DNA from 3 places in the Herbaspirillum hiltneri N3 genome. Region 1 is predicted to be linked to each of the others. Evidence: predicted binding sites of a transcription regulator. Region 1 holds the regulator's gene; each other region holds the start of a gene.

The links. Region 1 encodes HrcA, which represses chaperone genes, less so after heat shock. Its sites were predicted from a motif close to TTAGCACTCNNNNNNNNNGAGTGCTAA; they were not measured.
Region 2: the regulator HrcA is predicted to act here: its motif matches at 3,695-3,721, upstream of rpoH (RNA polymerase sigma factor RpoH).
Region 3: the regulator HrcA is predicted to act here: its motif matches at 4,445-4,471, upstream of groES (co-chaperone GroES).

Annotation. Positions count from the first base shown of each region.
Region 1 covers NZ_CP011409.1:1,400,758-1,406,606, forward strand. Annotated here, with positions in the region: gene F506_RS06295 (ExbD/TolR family protein) at 1-426, opposite strand, end outside; gene F506_RS06300 (MotA/TolQ/ExbB proton channel family protein) at 423-1,121, opposite strand; gene dapB (4-hydroxy-tetrahydrodipicolinate reductase) at 1,228-2,034, opposite strand; gene F506_RS06310 (outer membrane protein assembly factor BamE) at 2,087-2,599, opposite strand; gene fur (ferric iron uptake transcriptional regulator) at 2,680-3,105, shown strand; gene hrcA (heat-inducible transcriptional repressor HrcA) at 3,241-4,287, opposite strand; gene F506_RS06325 (HAD family hydrolase) at 4,360-5,049, opposite strand; gene F506_RS06330 (NAD kinase) at 5,373-5,849, shown strand, end outside.
Region 2 covers NZ_CP011409.1:759,587-765,435, reverse strand. Annotated here, with positions in the region: gene F506_RS03435 (M16 family metallopeptidase) at 1-598, opposite strand, end outside; gene ftsY (signal recognition particle-docking protein FtsY) at 772-1,827, shown strand; gene F506_RS03425 (cell division ATP-binding protein FtsE) at 1,873-2,565, shown strand; gene ftsX (permease-like cell division protein FtsX) at 2,562-3,485, shown strand; gene rpoH (RNA polymerase sigma factor RpoH) at 3,803-4,693, shown strand; gene F506_RS03410 (SCO family protein) at 4,796-5,392, opposite strand; gene cyoE (heme o synthase) at 5,392-5,849, opposite strand, start outside.
Region 3 covers NZ_CP011409.1:548,788-554,636, forward strand. Annotated here, with positions in the region: gene F506_RS02480 (methionine ABC transporter permease) at 1-139, opposite strand, end outside; gene F506_RS02485 (methionine ABC transporter ATP-binding protein) at 129-1,178, opposite strand; gene F506_RS02490 (methylated-DNA--[protein]-cysteine S-methyltransferase) at 1,485-2,054, shown strand; gene groL (chaperonin GroEL) at 2,265-3,917, opposite strand; gene groES (co-chaperone GroES) at 4,025-4,315, opposite strand; gene F506_RS02510 (metallophosphoesterase) at 5,411-5,849, shown strand, end outside.

The DNA.
Region 1 (5,849 bases):
CTTCTCAGTATCCGGTTTCGGATCGGTCACAAAACCGAGCTTGTTCAGGCCGTTGCTCTGCGCCGCCGACATGACGTCGGCAATCACTTCATAACGGGTCGCCTTGTCGGCGCGCAGCTGCACTTCCGGCTGCGGCTTCTTGCCTGCCGCCTGGGCCATGCGCCGCGTCAATTCTTCCAGCGTGACCGCCTGGTCCTGCCAATACAGCTTGCCGGCGGCGTCGATGGCGACGCTGACGGTTTGCGGCTTTTCCGGCGCAGGGGCGGATTTCGCGGTCGGCAGATCAAGCTGCAACGAGTGCGTGAACAGCGGCGCCGAAAGGATGAAAATCACCAGCAGCACCAGCATCACGTCGACCATCGGGGTGACGTTGATTTCGGCCATCGGGCCGGCCTGGTGATTGTCGTTGAAGCCGCCGAAACTCATGCTTCCCCCTTGCCGACGCGCTCGCCGGTGGTGAGGTAGGCGTGCAGGTCATGCGCGAAGCCGTCGAGCTCGGCCAGCGTCAGCCGGTTCAGGCGCGTGAAGGCGTTGTAGGCCAGCACCGCGGGAATCGCCACCACCAGCCCGAGTGCAGTCATGATCAGCGCTTCGCCGACCGGACCGGCGACCTTGTCGATCTGCACCGTGCCGCTGGCCGAGACCGCCGCCAGCGCGTGATAGATGCCCCAGACGGTGCCGAACAGGCCGACGAACGGCGCAGTCGAGCCGACCGAGGCCAGCAGCGTCAGGCCGCGCTCCAGTCGCGCCGAGACGCGATTGATTTCACGGCGCAACGTGCGCGTGATCAGTTCGCCGGGATCGGTGGCGGCGTTGAGGGAGGGGGAAGGCGCGCTCTGCTTAGATGAAATGCCGGCGGCTTCGGACGAGCGTTGCGCCAGAGGGATGAAGATTTCTTCGCTGTCGACGGTGCGCATGACGGCGATGGCGTCGGTCAGCGTGGGTGCTTTCCAGAAGCCGTCGAGCGCATTGCTGCTGCGGCGAATGCGCCACGAACTCCAGGTCTTGGAAAGAATGTAATACCAGCTGGCGATGGACATCAGCAGCAGGGCATAGGCGACGGCGTGCGAAACGGCATCGCCTTGCGCCCAGTAATGGGCGAATCCAACGGGTTGTTCCATGTCGTGTCTCTTGGTAGGAAGCAGAAGAAATAAATGGCAATCCGTTGGAGCACGCGTCTGCAAAAAGATTCGCTGCATCGTTGATCCGATGCAGCGGCAGGGAGGCTTACTTCAGTCCGAGCACGTCCTGCATGTCGTACAGGCCGGTTTTCTTGTCGGCCAGGAAACGTGCGGCGCGCAGGCTGCCGTGAGCATAAGTGACGCGGCTCGAGGATTTGTGCGTGATTTCGATGCGCTCGCCGATGCCGGCAAACAGCACGGTGTGGTCGCCGACGATGTCGCCGCCGCGGATGGCGGAGAAGCCGATCGACGACGGATCGCGTTCGCCGGTGATGCCTTCGCGGGCGTAGACGGCGACGTCGTCGAGTTTGACACCGATGGCGTCGGCGATGACTTCACCCATTTTCAGGGCCGTGCCGGACGGCGCGTCGACCTTGTGGCGGTGATGCGCTTCGATGATCTCGATGTCGTAGCCGTGCGAGAAACTCTTGGCGGCCATTTCCAGCAGCTTGAGCGTGACGTTGACGCCGACGCTCATGTTCGGCGCCAGCATGATGGCGGTCTTTTGCGCAAAACCGCCGATGGCGGCCTTGTGGTCGGCTTCCAGCCCGGTGGTGCCGATGACCATCCGGATGCCGTGCGCGGCGCAATATTCGGCGTGCTTCAGTGTGCCTTCAGGACGGGTGAAGTCGATCAGGACATCGGCGTTGGCCAGGCCCTTGGCCAGGTCGGATTCGATCGCGACGTTGGCGGGCTTGCCCAGGAACGAGGCGGCGTCGGTGCCGATGGCAGGCGAACCGGATACGTCGAGGGCGCCGGCCAGCACCATGTCGTCGGCGTTCTGGATAGCTTCGATCAGCATGCGGCCCATGCGGCCGGAGGCGCCGGCGACGGCGATTTTCAATGCGCTCATAGTGCTTATTTGTACTTGACTTGTATTGGCGAGTATCGCCGTTATCTACTTGTTACTTGGCGGAGGATGGCGGCGTCACGGTAGTCGGCGTATCCGACAGTTCCGGCATGGCGCCCTTCTTGGAGCCGGCGATCAGGGACAGGTATTCCTGCTCGGTCGGCAGGTCGCTGCCGCCTTCGTAGCGCTCCAGCAGATTGTCCTTGAAGAACACCGACACGCGGCTGCTCATCAGTTCGCCGTTGCCTTTGGCCAGGCGGAATTCATAGTCCCAGCGGTCCGAGTGGAACACGTCGGCAAGCAGCGGCGTGCCGAGCACGAAGCGCACCTGATCGCGGGTCATGCCCGGCTTCAGTTGCGCCACCATCTCCTTGGAGACGAAGTTGCCTTGCTGGATATCGATGCGATAAGGCTTAAGGAAGCCGAACAGGCTGCTCTTCTTCGAAACCTGCACGCCGGTCGCGTCGTGCGCTGCTGCGCCTTCCGCCGGTTTTTTGGATGCACAGCCGGACAGCAGGGTGCTCAGCGCGATCAGCGCCAGAGCGGTAGTACGGTAGGAAGGCAACATTCGCATAAAGATTTCAATTGGTTGAGCAATTGTGCTAAAACGCTATATGATAAAGCAGATAACCCGATTTTTACTGAAACATGCCTAATAATCCATCCGAATTGAAAGCCAGCGGCCTCAAGGCCACTTTGCCCCGTCTGAAAATCCTGGAAATCTTCCAAAACACCGAGGTGCGTCACCTCAGTGCGGAAGACGTCTACAAAATGCTGCTGGCGGACAATCTGGATGTCGGGCTGGCCACGGTGTATCGCGTGCTGACGCAGTTCGAGCAAGCCGGCCTGCTGCAGCGCAATCACTTTGAAACCGGCAAGGCCGTGTTCGAGCTCAACGAAGGCTCGCACCATGACCATCTGGTCTGCCTGGATTGCGGCAAGGTCGAGGAGTTCTTCGACGCCGAAATCGAGAAGCGCCAGCTCAAGATTGCCCAGGAGCATGGTTTCGAAATCGCCGACCACGCGCTGGCCTTGTACGGCCACTGCAAGGATTGCCGCAAAGCCAAGAAATAAGCATTCGTCCGGGCCGGATTCGATCCCCCCTGTTTGTAAAAAAAGCCATCCTGCTGTCGCCGGATGGCTTTTTTATTACTGCGGCAAAGAGAGGTGAGCGGTGTGCAACAGTCGCTTGCAGCCGTTCCAGCAGGCTCAGCTGTTGTTGCCGCTGAGCGCGCTCGACAGCAGTTTGGCGGTGATGTCGACGATCGGGATCACGCGCTCGTACGCCATGCGCGTCGGACCGATCACGCCCAGCGTGCCGACGATCTTGCCGTTGACTTCATACGGCGCGGTGACGATGCTCATGTCGTCCATCGGCACCAGCTGCGATTCGCCGCCGATGAAGATCTGCACGCCGGTGGCCTTGCTCGAGACATCCAGCAATTGCATCAGGCTGGTCTTTTGCTCGAACATGTCGAACAGCTTGCGCAGCGAGGTCATGTTGGACGACAGGTCGGCCACGCTGAGCAAATTGCGTTCCCCCGAAATTACCACGTTGTCGGAGTCATCCGCCATCGCATCGCTGCCGGCTTCCACCGCCGCCTGCATCAGGCTGGTCATGTCGTCGCGCAGCTGGCGCAGTTCGTTTTGCAGGCGCAGTCGGACTTCATCGAAGCCGAGGCCGCCGTAGTGCTGGTTGATGTAATTGGCCGCCTGCACCAATTGCGAAGGCGTGTAGTCGACCTCCGTGAGCAACAGGCGATTCTGCACGTCGCCGCCGGGGCCGACGATGACCAGCAGGATGCGCTTTTCGGACAGGCGCAGGAATTCGATCTGCTTGAAGATCGACTCGCGCTTCGGCGTCATGACCACGCCGGCAAATTGCGACAGCGACGACAGCACTTGCGCCGCGTTGGAAATGATCTTTTGCGGCGAGCTGATCTGCGAGCGCGATTGCAGTTTGGTTTCCAGCGCCGCTTCGTCGAGGGAGCCGATCGCATCGACAGAATCGATCGTCAGCAGCGTGTCGACGAAGACGCGATATCCGCGCGGCGTCGGCACGCGGCCGGCGGAGGTGTGCGGGCTGGCGACGAAGCCCATTTCTTCGAGGTCGGCCATGACGTTGCGGATGGTCGCCGGCGACAGCTCCAGTCCCGAAATCTTGGAGAGCGCGCGCGAGCCGACCGGCTGGCCGTCGGCGATATACCGTTCGACCAGGGCTTTGAGCAGGGTTTGGGCGCGATTATCTAGTTGCATGTCTTCATTCTAACGAGGCGGGAGCAAGCGTGCCAACATCCCGTCATATATATCTGCACGCATATCTGCACACTATGACGCCAGCCAGCGCGCCAGTTGGTTCAGATCGGTGCACACCGCGTCAGGACGCACGTGCTCAGGCAGCTCGCGCTGGAAGCGGTTCATCCAGACCGCGTGCAAACCGGCTTGCTGCGCGCCCAGGACGTCCAGCGTCAGGTCGTCGCCGACGTAGACGGTATGTGCCGGCGCCACGCCGAGTGCAGTGCAGGCGGCGTGGAAGATGGCCGGATCGGGTTTGGCGGTGCCGAACTGATGCGCGGCGATGGAGATTTCAAAATGCCCGGCCAGCCCGATGCGCGCGAGATCGGCGAAGCCGTTCGACACCGTACCCAGTTTCAGTCGCGGTTTCAATTGCTGCAGGCCGGGAAGGACATCGTCGAAGAGCGTGACGGCGTTGCGGCCGGCGGTGAAAATCTCCATGGCGGGATCGGCCAGGGCAGGATCTTCGCCATGCTCGGCCAGCACCGCGGTCAGTGCCGCATGGCGCAGCGCCCACAGGTTGATCTCGTAGACCGGATCGGTCTTCGCCAATGCCTGCCGGCGCGCGCGCAGGCTGATGATGCTTTCGCGTTGCACCACGCCGGGCGCATGTCGGGTCAGCCATTCGTACAGCCGGGTTTCCGCCAGATGCAGCACCGGCTCGATCGCCCACAGCGTATCGTCGAGGTCAAACAGGACTGCCTGGATGTTGGTTTTGTTCATGAAAATCGCTTCAGAGTCGTCTGGGGGCCTGTTAACAATGAATTTGCGAGATGCGTTGCTGCCAGAAAGCGTGCTGGCAAGGCGCGTGGCGTAGCAGGTGGTGGACCCACCTGCAAGCCATGCAACACCGCCAGCGCGCTTTCTGGTAGCAACCCTTCGGGAACGGCTGCAGGCGTCGCCTGCCGTTGTTGCAGCTCCAAGGTGTTGCAACTTCGGTAGCACCGCTACGTCGCGTCGCTGCGCCTAGGCAGTCAACGCCTGCCGCGCGTTCGCACTCGCAAATTCATTGTTAACAGGCCCCGATTTATGCTTTAATCCGCAGCATGTGGCCCATCAAATTACCCGTGCAGGCGGCAACGCCCAAAACCATCGCAATCGTCGGCAAATATCATGCCGCCGGCATCGCGCAATCCCTTTCCGACATCGCCGCCTTCCTGGAGGCGCATGGCCACACCATCGTGTTTGAAGCCGAGACCGCGCAGAACATTGCTCTGGAAGGCTATGACGCCATGTCGCCGGAACAGATCGGCCAGTTCGCCGACGCCGCCATCGTGGTCGGCGGCGACGGCACCATGCTTGGCATCGCGCGGCAATTGGCGCCGTTCAACGTGCCGCTGATTGGGATCAACCAGGGGCGTTTGGGGTTCATGACGGATATTTCGCTAGACCGCATGATACCGGTATTGGCCGATATGCTGGATGGCAAGGTCGATGTCGAGACGCGTTCGCTGCTCGAGGCGACGGTATTTCGCGATGGCGAACAGATTTTCAACGCGCTCGCCTTCAATGACGTGGTGGTC
Region 2 (5,849 bases), 640 kb from region 1:
TCCAGCCGACCACCGGATGATGGTAGGGATGGGCGACGAAGGCGGCGGCGTGCAGCGCTTCGTTCATCAGGCCTTGCGGCTGGTCGTCGGTGCGCCAGCGGCGCTCTTCCATGACGACACGGATCTCCTTGGCGAACTCGTTCCGGTCGAACTGCAGGTTGCGCATGCGGTCGGCTTCCAGCGCCATGACTGCTTCGAGGCGGCCGTGCTCGACCTGCTGGAAGTAGGCGGTGTAATCGCGATTGGTGAAGGCATTTTCGCGGCCGCCGAGTTCGGCGACCAGGCGGCTGAACTCGCCGGTCTTGTGTTTGCGGGTGCCCTTGAACATCATGTGTTCCAGCGCGTGGGCGATGCCGGTGGCGCCGTTGGTCTCGTCAATCGAGCCGACCTTGTACCAGACCATCTGGACTGCCGTGGGCGCGCGATGGTCCTCTTTGACGATCACTTTCATGCCGTTTTTCAGCGTGAATTCACTTGCCTGCGCCGCTGCCCTGGCAGTTGCCGGATCGGAAGACTGAGCCCGGACCGCCTGACCATGGCCCGCCAGAGACGCAAATACCAAACCGGTCGACAGGATTGCTCTGATCTTCAATTTCATGCGCTGTGCTCTGATAGAATGCGGGGGCTGGCCAAGGACCGCCCGGACGGCAATATCCGGGCATGAGGCTGGCCAATTGTACCTTGTTCATTGCGAATTCCCGCCTGGAAACGGCCGGAAACGCCCTCCATCAGACACCGCAGCCACTTTCAACAGAGCCAGCCCAGCATCCGATGTTTAGTTTCTTCAAGAAAAAACCCCAGCCTGAACCCGCCGTTGCCAAGGAAGCATCTCCTCAGGCCGCCCCCGTCCCGGCTGCTCCTTCTGCGATCCCTGCAATTGCTCCTGCCGCCGAAGAGATCGTCGAAGCCGCGCCGCAATCGGGCGAGGCCAAGCGCTCCTGGCTGGCGCGCCTCAAGAGCGGCCTGTCCAAGACCTCCAGCAACCTGACCACGCTGTTCGTCGGCGCCAAGATCGGCGACGAACTCTATGAAGAGCTGGAATCGGCCCTGCTGGTGTCCGATGCCGGCGTCGACGCCACCCAATCCCTGCTCGATGCGCTCAAGAAAAAAGTCCGGGACGAGAAGCTGACCGAAGCCGACCAGGTGCGCCAGGCCTTGCGCACGCTGCTCATCGAAATGCTGCGCCCGCTGCAGAAACCGCTGGTGCTGGGTCGCCATCAGCCGCTGGTGATGATGATCGCGGGCGTCAACGGCGCCGGCAAGACCACCACCATCGGCAAGCTGGCCAAGCATTTGCAGGCGCACGATCAATCGGTGCTGCTGGCCGCGGGCGACACCTTCCGCGCCGCTGCGCGCGAGCAATTGACGATCTGGGGCGAACGCAACAACATCACCGTGATTTCGCAGGAATCGGGCGATCCGGCGGCAGTGGCCTATGACGCCGTGCAGTCGGCCACGGCGCGCGGCACCAATGTGGTGATGGTTGACACGGCGGGACGCCTGCCGACCCAGCTGCACCTGATGGACGAACTCAAGAAGATCAAGCGCGTCATCGGCAAGAGCATGGACACCGCGCCGCATGAAGTACTGCTGGTCATCGACGGCAATACCGGCCAGAATGCGCTGGCGCAGGTCAAGGCCTTCGACGATGCGCTGAACCTGACCGGCCTGGTCGTGACCAAGCTGGACGGTACCGCCAAGGGCGGCATTCTGGCCGCGATCGCCAAGACCCGTCCGGTGCCGCTGTATTTCATCGGCGTGGGCGAGTCGATCGACGACTTGCAGGCTTTCGACGCTGAAGAATTCGTAGATGCCCTGCTCAGCTAAAACAAATTTGAACCGCGCCCAGGAAAAACAAATCCATCACCGACGATGATCGAATTCGCCAAGGTCTCCAAACAATACTCGCGCGACGTCTTTGCGCTGCGCGACATCACGCTCTCGGTCAGGAAGGGCGAGCTGCTGTTCCTGGCCGGCCCGTCCGGCGCCGGCAAGTCGACCCTGCTCAAGATGATCGCCGCCATGGAACGCCCCAGCGCCGGCACCCTCAGCGTCAACGGCCAGAGCATCAATACCATCAAGCCTTCGGGCATGCCTTACCTGCGCCGCAATCTCGGCCTGATTTTCCAGCAACAGCGGCTGCTGCATGACCGCAGCATCCTGGCCAACGTGATGCTGCCCCTGATCGTCACCGGCGCGCCGCGTTCGGATGCCGAAAAACGCGCCCGCGCCGCGCTGGACAAGGTCGACCTGCTCGACAAGGCGACCTCCGGACCGCAGGAACTGTCCGGCGGGGAACAGCAACGCGTGGCGATTGCGCGCGCCATCGTCAACCGCCCGCAGATCATCCTGGCCGACGAGCCGACCGCCAATCTCGACCGCGACAACGCCAACAAGGTGCTGGCTGCACTCAAGTCCTTCCACGGCGTCGGCGTGACCTGCCTGATCTCGACCCACGACGAGCAATACCTGACCGGCGCGGACCGCATCATCTATCTTGACCGCGGCCGCATCGTCGACGGCTGGCACAACGGCGTCAGCAACCCGGTGGAGATTTCGCAATGAACTGGCTGCGCCAACATTTCTTCGCGTTCTCGGACGCCTTCAGCCACTTGCTGCGCTCGCCCGGCAATTTCATCCTCAACGTGCTGGTGGTGTCCATCGCGCTGGCGCTGCCGTTTGCCGGCCTGACCGTACTGGAAAACGTGCGCCCGGTCTCGGAGCAGCTCGCCGTCGAGCCGGAAATCAGCATCTTCCTGAAAATGGATGTCTCGCGCGACAAGGCCACTGCGCTGGCCGGCAACATCCGCGCAATCCTGGCCGACAGCGGCAGCGCCGCGCGCGTCGATTTCACGCCGCGCGAGAAGGCCTTCGACACGCTCAAGAGCAAGACCGGCCTCAACGATGTGCTGGCGACACTGGGCGCCAATCCTCTGCCGGACAGTTATGTATTGAAGATGTCCGGCTTCCAGGACGCCATGGACGCCACCCGCGTCGACGACATCGCGCAAAAGCTCAAGGCCATGCCGGGCGTCGACACGGTGCAGATCGATTCGGCCTGGGTCAAGCGGCTGGCCGCGCTGCTGCGCATCTTGCGGCTGGTGCTGCTGTTCCTCGGCATCACGCTCGGCGCGGTGGTGGTGGCCGTAGTGTTCAACACCATCCGCCTGCAAGTCATGACGCAGTATGAAGAGATTGAAGTCTCGCGCCTGCTGGGCGCCACCAACGCCTTCATCCACCGGCCGTTTTACTACACCGGCGCCCTGCTCGGCGTATGCGCGGGCGGCTTGGCGCTGGGCCTGGTAGTGCTGGCGCTGCAACCGCTTAACCTGGCGATCACCGACTTCGCCCGCCTGTACGCTTCCGAATTCCGCCTGGCGCCGCCCAGCATTGCCGCCATCGGTTTCCTGCTCGGCGTCAGCGCGCTGCTCGGCTTGATCGGCGCCATGCTGTCGGTCAAGCGGCACCTGTCGCGCCTGGCCTGACGCTCTTCCTGAAAATTTCTTGAGTGGCAGCAATTTCCCCTGGCGGGAATTGTTGCCATTTTTCAATGTTGCTTTGCAAAATTTGTTACAGGTTTATGCTTGAAACAAGCAACTTTGGCCCCCAGATTTCCTCTAATTCTTGCGATGAAAAGCCAATTGCCTAAAAAACAGTCATAGAGAATACCTATTTCTTCCTTCCAGATTCGTTATTAGCACTCTCAATTAAGGAGTGCTAGAATACTTGATAGAAATACTGCGGCTTTAAGGCAACTGCCAACATTTACGCATCGCTTCCTCTTAGGAACCAAGGAGAATCAATGAAATCAGCTACTGCACTCATGCCCGTCGAGACCAATGCGCTTGCGCTCGGCTTCTCCGGCAGCCTGGGCAACATTGACGCCTATATCTCGGCCGTCAATCGTCTGCCGATGCTGACGCAAGCTGAAGAAGTCTCGCTGGCCCGCGCCCTGCGCGAAAAGAATGACCTCGGCGCCGCACAAAAGCTGGTGCTGTCCCATTTGCGCCTGGTGGTGTCGATCGCCCGCGGCTATCTCGGCTACGGCCTGCCGCACGCCGACCTGATCCAGGAAGGCAATATCGGCCTGATGAAGGCCGTCAAGCGTTTCGACCCGGACCAGAACGTCCGCCTGGTGTCGTACGCCATGCACTGGATCAAGGCCGAGATGCACGAGTACATCCTGAAGAACTGGCGTCTGGTCAAGGTGGCGACCACCAAGGCGCAGCGCAAGTTGTTCTTCAACCTGCGCAGCCACAAGTCGGGTCTGGACGCCATGACACCGGCGCAAGTCGACGCATTGGCCAAGACGCTGGACGTCAAGCGTGAAGAAGTCATCGAGATGGAAACCCGCCTGTCGGGCCGCGATGTTGCGCTGGAAGCACCGACCGACGATGAAGACGACAAGTTCGCGCCGATCGCCTATCTGTCTTCGGACAGCAGCGAGCCGACCCGCGTGATGGAAGCCAAGCAATACGACCGCCTGCAATCGGAAGGTCTGGAAGCTGCCCTGAGCAAGCTCGACGACCGTTCGCGCCGCATCGTGGAAGCACGCTGGCTGGCCAATGACGACGGCAGCGGCGCGACGCTGCACGAACTGGCCGACGAATTCGGCGTATCCGCCGAGCGTATCCGCCAGATCGAAGCGGTAGCGCTGAAGAAGATGAAGGGTTCGCTGCAGGCTTTTGCATAATCGGCATAATCGGCAGAATCGGCAAACACGCAGCCCCGGCAATCCCGCAGCAATGAAAAAGGCGCTCAACTGAGCGCCTTTTCTTTTGTCCGCAACGTCCGGTCAGGACAGCAGCAATTTCAGATCATGCACGATGGGCTCCGCGCCCTGGCCGTGCCGCACGAACAGACGGATATGCCCCTGCGGATCGAACACGTAGCTGCCGGCGGTGTGGTCCATCGTATAGCTGCCTGCGGTCTTGCCCGGCACCTTCTGGTAGAACACCTTGAATTCCTTGGCGACCTTGGCGGTTGCGGCCTCGTCGCCGTACAGGCCGAGGAAGCGCTTGTCGAAGGCCGGCACATACTGCGACAGGATCTGCGGCGTGTCGCGCGCGGGATCGACGGTCACGAACAATACCTGCACCTTGTCGGCTTGCGGGCCGAGCTCCTTCATCACGTTCGCCATCTCGGCCATGGTGGTCGGACAGACGTCCGGGCATTGGGTATAGCCGAAGAACATCACCACCGCCTTGCCCTTGAAATCGGCCAGCGTGCGCGGCTTGCCGTTGTGGTCGGTGAGCGCGAAATCCTTGGCGTATTCCAGCCCGGTGACGTCGGTGTTGACGAATTTTTCGGAGCCGCCCTTCTGGCAGCCGGCCAGCGTCAGAGCACCCAAGGCCAGCAGCGCCGCCGGCAGGAAAGACAGCAAACGTTTCATCAGAAAGTCCTGAACAGCAGGTAGTGATCGACCAGCAGCGCAGCAAACAGGATCGACAGGTAAATGATCGAAAACGTGAACGCCTTGCGCGCGATCAGATCGGTGTAATGGCGGTAGATCTGCCACGAATAATGGAAGAAGATCAATCCCAGCACGATTGCCATACCCAGGTAGATCAGGCCGCTCATGCCGACCGCGAACGGCAGCACGCTGGTGGCGATCAGCGCGATCGTGTACAGCAGGATGTGGAATTGCGTCAGCTTCATGCCGTGCGTGATCGGCAGCATCGGCAGGCCGGATTTGGCGTAGTCGTCGCGGCGATACATCGCCAGCGCCCAGAAGTGCGGCGGCGTCCAGATGAAGATGATCAGCACCAGGATCCAGGCCTGCATCGGCACGTCGTTGGCGATCGCGGCCCAGCCCAGCGCCGGCGGCATCGCGCCCGACAGGCCGCCGA
Region 3 (5,849 bases), 850 kb from region 1:
GGATGCCCTTGCGTTCGGTCAGGTGCAGCGCGATGCCCAGCGGCACGCCGAAGACGGCGCCGAGCAGGCCGGAAATGCCGACCATCATCAGGGTTTCGCCGAACGAGCTGACGAAGAGGTCAATCAGTTCAGATGACATGGTTCAGCTCCTCCACCACGACGCCTTGCGCACGCAGGTAATTCATTGCATTGGTAATGTTCTCGGCGGTGCCGTTGGCGAGGATCGCCAGCGAGCCGAAGGCCTGGCCCTGGATTTCGTCGATCTGGCCGTGCAGGATGTTGAAGTCGAGATCGAAACGGCGCACCGCTTCCGACAGGTGCGGCTGGTCCACGCCCGAGCCGGTGAAGGCGAAGCGGAACAGGTGATCAGTGCCCGAGCCTGCCTCCGTATTGGCCAGGCGCGCGCGCAGGCGCTCCAGTACGCCCTTGGGCAGTTCATGCGCGATGACGTCGCCGATCAGGGCGCGCGTGACTTCATGTTTGGGTTCGCGGAACACGTCCAGGACTTCGCCCTGTTCGATGACTTCACCGGCTTCCATCACGGCGACGCGGTCGCAGATGACCTTGATGACTTCCATCTGGTGCGTGATGAGGACAATGGTCAGGCCCAGTTCCTTGTTGATCTTGCGCAGCAGTTCCAGGATCGAGCGGGTGGTTTCCGGGTCGAGCGCCGAGGTGGCTTCATCTGACAGCAGCACTTTCGGATCGTTGGCCAGGGCGCGGGCGATGCCGACGCGCTGTTTCTGGCCGCCGGAAATCTGCGCCGGATAGCGATCCTTCAAGGCGGTCAGGCCCACCAGCTCCAGCAGCGGTTCCACCTTTTTCGCGATCTCGGCCTTGGACAGGCCGGCCAGCTCCAGCGGCAACGCGATGTTGTCGTACACGGTGCGCGAGGACAGCAGGTTGAAGTGCTGGAAAATCATGCCGATATGGCGGCGCGCATCGCGCAGGTCGTCAGCCGACAGCGTGGTCATGTCCTTGCCGTCGAGGATGATCTTGCCCTCGGTCGGGCGATTGAGCAGATTGATGGTGCGCACCAGCGTGCTCTTGCCGGCGCCGCTGCGGCCGATGATGCCGAAGACTTCGCCCTTGCGGATGGACAGGTCGACGTTGCGTACCGCGTCGACCGTGCCGCTGCCGTTGGGGAAGCGTTGGGTGACCCCCTGTATTTCGATCATATTGCTTTCGATGTTGCCTGAATGAAAAAGGCAGCAGGCCGGCCCGAGGCAGGCTGCTGCCGATATTTTTCGGATTTTTTATATAGACCCGTGATTTTATGAGGATTTCGTTGCAGGCGGAACTACATTTTGCATATTCCCTAATGAGGAAAAGGCATAACCACGCGCTTCCCGGCGCGAATTGCAAAGAACAACGCCGGTCGGGTGCATGCCGGGGATTTTCATTTTGACAATCTCCGCAACCGGGTCCTGCATGCTCGCCGCAATGCGATTAAGATAGCCGTCCCGGTCCCGAGGAAACCATCGATGCCATACGTCTATACAACCATGCAGTCGCCCGTCGGCGAGCTGACTCTGGTCGGCCGCGGTGAGCGGCTGGCGGCGATCCTGTGGGAAAACGACAAGCCCACGCGCGTGCGCCTGGGAGAAATGAGTCCCGACCCGGACAGCGCGGTGCTGCAGGAGACCGAACGCCAGCTCAACGAATACTTCGCCGGCAAGCGCAAACAGTTTGAAATCGAGCTGGATTTCACCGGCACCGATTTCCAGAAACGGGTGTGGGCGGCGCTGCTGACCATCCCGTTCGGCGAAACCCGCAGCTACAGCGAAATCGCCTTGCAACTGGGCGATATCAAGGCGGTGCGTGCAGTCGGTGCGGCCAACGGCAAAAATCCGATTTCCATCATCGCGCCATGCCATCGCGTCATCGGCGCCTCCGGCGAGCTGACCGGATTCGCCGGCGGCCTCAAGGCCAAGGAACTGCTGCTCACGCTGGAAGGCGCCCATGCCTTGCACAACAAGCCCGGCACCGCAGTTCCGCAAAAGCGCCGCAGCAAGCTGCCGGATCCCAATCAGGGTTTGCTGTTCGCGGATTGATCTGAATTGATCTGAATTGATCTGAATTGATCTGAATTGATCTGAATTGATCTGAATTGATCTGAATTGATCTGATTTCTGGCCGCAGACGCAAACGCAAACTCTCCGCGCAATAAAAAAGGCCTCGATCGCTCGAGGCCTTTTTTTTGTGCTGCAGGAAAGCGTGCTTTCCGGTGCGCCCGCATTCCGGAGAATGCAGGCGCAGCCGAATTACATCATGCCGTCCATACCGCCCATGCCGCCCATACCACCCATGCCGCCTGGCATGCCGCCGGCTGCCTTGTCTTCCGGCAGTTCAGCAACCAGTGCGTCGGTTGTCAGGATCAGGCCGGCAACCGATGCTGCGTTTTGCAGAGCGGAGCGGGTGACCTTGGCTGGATCCAGAACGCCCAGTTCAACCAGGTCGCCGTAGGTGCCGTTGGCAGCGTTGTAACCGTAGTTGCCCGAACCGGCCAGCACGGCGTTGATCACGACCGAAGGTTCGTCGCCTGCGTTGAACACGATCTGACGCAGTGGCTCTTCGACAGCGCGCAGAACGATCTTGATGCCGGCTTCCTGATCGGCGTTGTCGCCCTTCAGGTTCTTGACGTTGGCGCGAGCGCGCAGCAGGGCAACGCCGCCGCCTGGCACAACGCCTTCTTCAACCGCAGCGCGGGTAGCGTGCAGAGCATCTTCAACGCGTGCTTTCTTTTCCTTCATTTCGACTTCGGTGGCTGCGCCAACCTTGATCAGTGCAACGCCGCCTGCCAGCTTGGCAACGCGTTCTTGCAGCTTTTCACGATCGTAGTCGGAAGTCGCTTCTTCGATTTGCGCGCGGATTTGCTTGACGCGTGCTTCGATAGCGATGGCTTCGCCGTTGCCGTCGATGATGGTGGTGTTTTCCTTGCCGATTTCGATGCGCTTGGCTTGGCCCAGTTCAGCCAGAGTGGCTTTTTCCAGGGTCAGGCCGACTTCTTCAGCGATCACTTGGCCGCCGGTCAGGATAGCGATGTCTTCCAGCATTGCCTTGCGACGGTCGCCGAAGCCAGGAGCCTTGACGGCTGCAGTCTTCAGGATGCCGCGGATGTTGTTCACAACCAGAGTTGCCAGTGCTTCGCCTTCGACATCTTCAGCGATGATCAGCAGTGGACGGCCGGCCTTGGCGACTTGTTCCAGGATAGGCAGCAGGTCACGGATGTTCGAAACCTTCTTGTCGAACAGCAGGACGAACGGGTTTTCCAGGGCAACAACTTGCTTTTCTTGGTTGTTGATGAAGTATGGGGACAGGTAGCCGCGGTCGAATTGCATACCTTCGACGATGTCCAGTTCGTTTTCCAGCGACTTGCCGTCTTCCACGGTGATGACGCCTTCTTTACCGACTTTGTCCATTGCCTTGGCAATGATGTCGCCGATATCGGAATCCGAGTTGGCCGAGATCGAACCGACTTGAGCGATTTCCTTGCTGGTTGTTGTTGGCTTCGCCAACAGCTTGACTTCGCCGACGATGGCGGTGACAGCCTTGTCGATGCCGCGCTTCAGGTCGGTTGGGTTGAAACCGGCTGCAACGTACTTGAAGCCTTCGCGAACGATCGCCTGAGCCAGCACGGTAGCGGTAGTTGTACCGTCGCCTGCGTTGTCGGAAGTCTTGGAGGCAACTTCTTTAACCAGTTGCGCGCCCATGTTTTCCAGCTTGTCTTTCAGTTCGATTTCTTTCGCAACCGAAACGCCGTCCTTGGTGACGGTCGGAGCGCCGAAGCTGCGCTCCAGAACCACGTTGCGGCCCTTGGGACCCAGAGTTACCTTGACTGCGTTAGCCAGGATGTTGACGCCATTGACGATTTTTGCACGTGCGTCATCGCCGAAAATTACTTGTTTTGCTGCCATGTTGGATTCTCCAAAAATTCGTTTGAATTGGCTTGATCAGCCTCGATCAGAATTGTTCGCTGCCGGCGCAGGATGTGTTGCACAGCGCCGAGGCAGCAGGAAGTCGATTATTTTTCGACGACGGCGAACAGGTCTTCTTCACGCATGACCAGCAGTTCCTGGCCATCGATCTTCACGGCTTGGCCGGAGTATTTGCCGAACAGAACGCGGTCGCCGACCTTGACTGCCAGCGGACGGACCTTGCCGTCATCGAGGATCTTGCCGTTGCCGACAGCCAGGATTTCGCCTTGATCTGGCTTTTCAGTTGCTGCGTCAGGCAGCACGATACCGGATGCGGTCTTGGTTTCTTGGTCGAGACGCTTGACGATAACGCGATCGTGCAAAGGACGAAGGCTCATGAAAACTCCTTAAATTCAATAAGTTAAAAAAAACTGCGAAATAATTGCGGCATCGGCTGCAAAGTGTACTTAAGCCCTGCAGCAAGAAATCCGTGCCACATCGGAAAAGTGGTAGGCCAGGATGAGTTGTTAGCACTCTCCCCTAACGAGTGCTAAGTATAGGGGCGCGATGGCGGTTTTTCAAGGGTGGGATGATGTCCGCGATCATAATTAATGTCACAGCGATCAAAAATAATGTCACTAAGATTTGTTTTTAAAATCAATGACTTGAAGGGTATTTTGCGAATCTTTTCGTGAATTCATTGGGATTTTAGGCGCCGGACTGCAATTTTTTATCGAAATTTAAAATTGTCTTTTAGGGCTTTGTCGGTGGAATTCGTTTAAGTCTGTACTTCGGTGACGTAACTCTGCACTTTCCCAAGATAATCAAACATTTCCAAAGAGAAATATTTGCAATAAAAATCAGAAGGCGTGGTATAGATCTTTCCCTTTTCGTCGGCAACCATGTTGATTTGCATTGAAATTTCAATCCGGGATATAGCTCACAGGCTCGCCATTCCCCGCGACACTGTTGATTTGCTCGTGGATTTGATCCTCTCCATTTGACCCACTTTCCATTGCCTGCTGAAGGCAGCCACCCGGTCATACGACCCCTCATATCCCAGTTCTTTCAAATCCAGGAACATATGTTTCAGGGCCTTTCTTTGCTTTCGAGGTTTGATCGCCTCCGCGCAGAGCCAGGGCGGAGAGCTTAGCTGTGAAGTCATCGAGCGAGCTTGGCGAACGCCTTGCTGGAGAAGTAGGTTCGTTGACATCGGATCGGATGAAACGGCGAACTGTGTTGCGGGAAATGTCGAAGGCCGCTTGAAAGGAGGGTCTTATTCCCTTCGCGTTAGTCTCAAGGATCTGACTTGGGTGGAAATGGAGCTGCGTCACTATGAAGACAGTCACTTAATTCCATAGGCTGATCAAACATGCAATAAAATCAGTTGGAAGATGCCTTTTCGCATTAGAACGTGATACGGCAGTGTTACCATTTCTGGCAATAGCTAAGTAACAATAGTTAAGTAAATTTTGCTCGTCAGGAGACGCAACTTGAAGACAGTATTCGTACATCTGTCCGACATCCATTTCGGTCAGGAAAAGGATGGTGGCACCGATGCCGAGAATGCAGACGCTAAGAAGCGTCTGATAGAAGATGCGTCTGAGGAAGTCGGAAAATTCGGCGGAAAAGCGCACGGTGTGATCGTGACCGGAGACATCGCGTACTCCGCACGAGAAGAGGAATACGCTTTGGCTGCAGAGTGGCTGGCCGAGTTAACGGATGCGATCGGCTGCCAGCGAACGGACGTTCAGTTGGTTCCTGGAAATCACGACATCGACCGAACCAAAATTACGAACACCATCGACAGCGTTCTTTATTCAATTAGAGAAGGAGGCGATGAGTGGCTCGACAAACACCTCGACGACGAGAGCGACTGCAAGATCCTGTACGAACGGTTCGACGCATACAAGGGCTTTGCGCTCGACTATC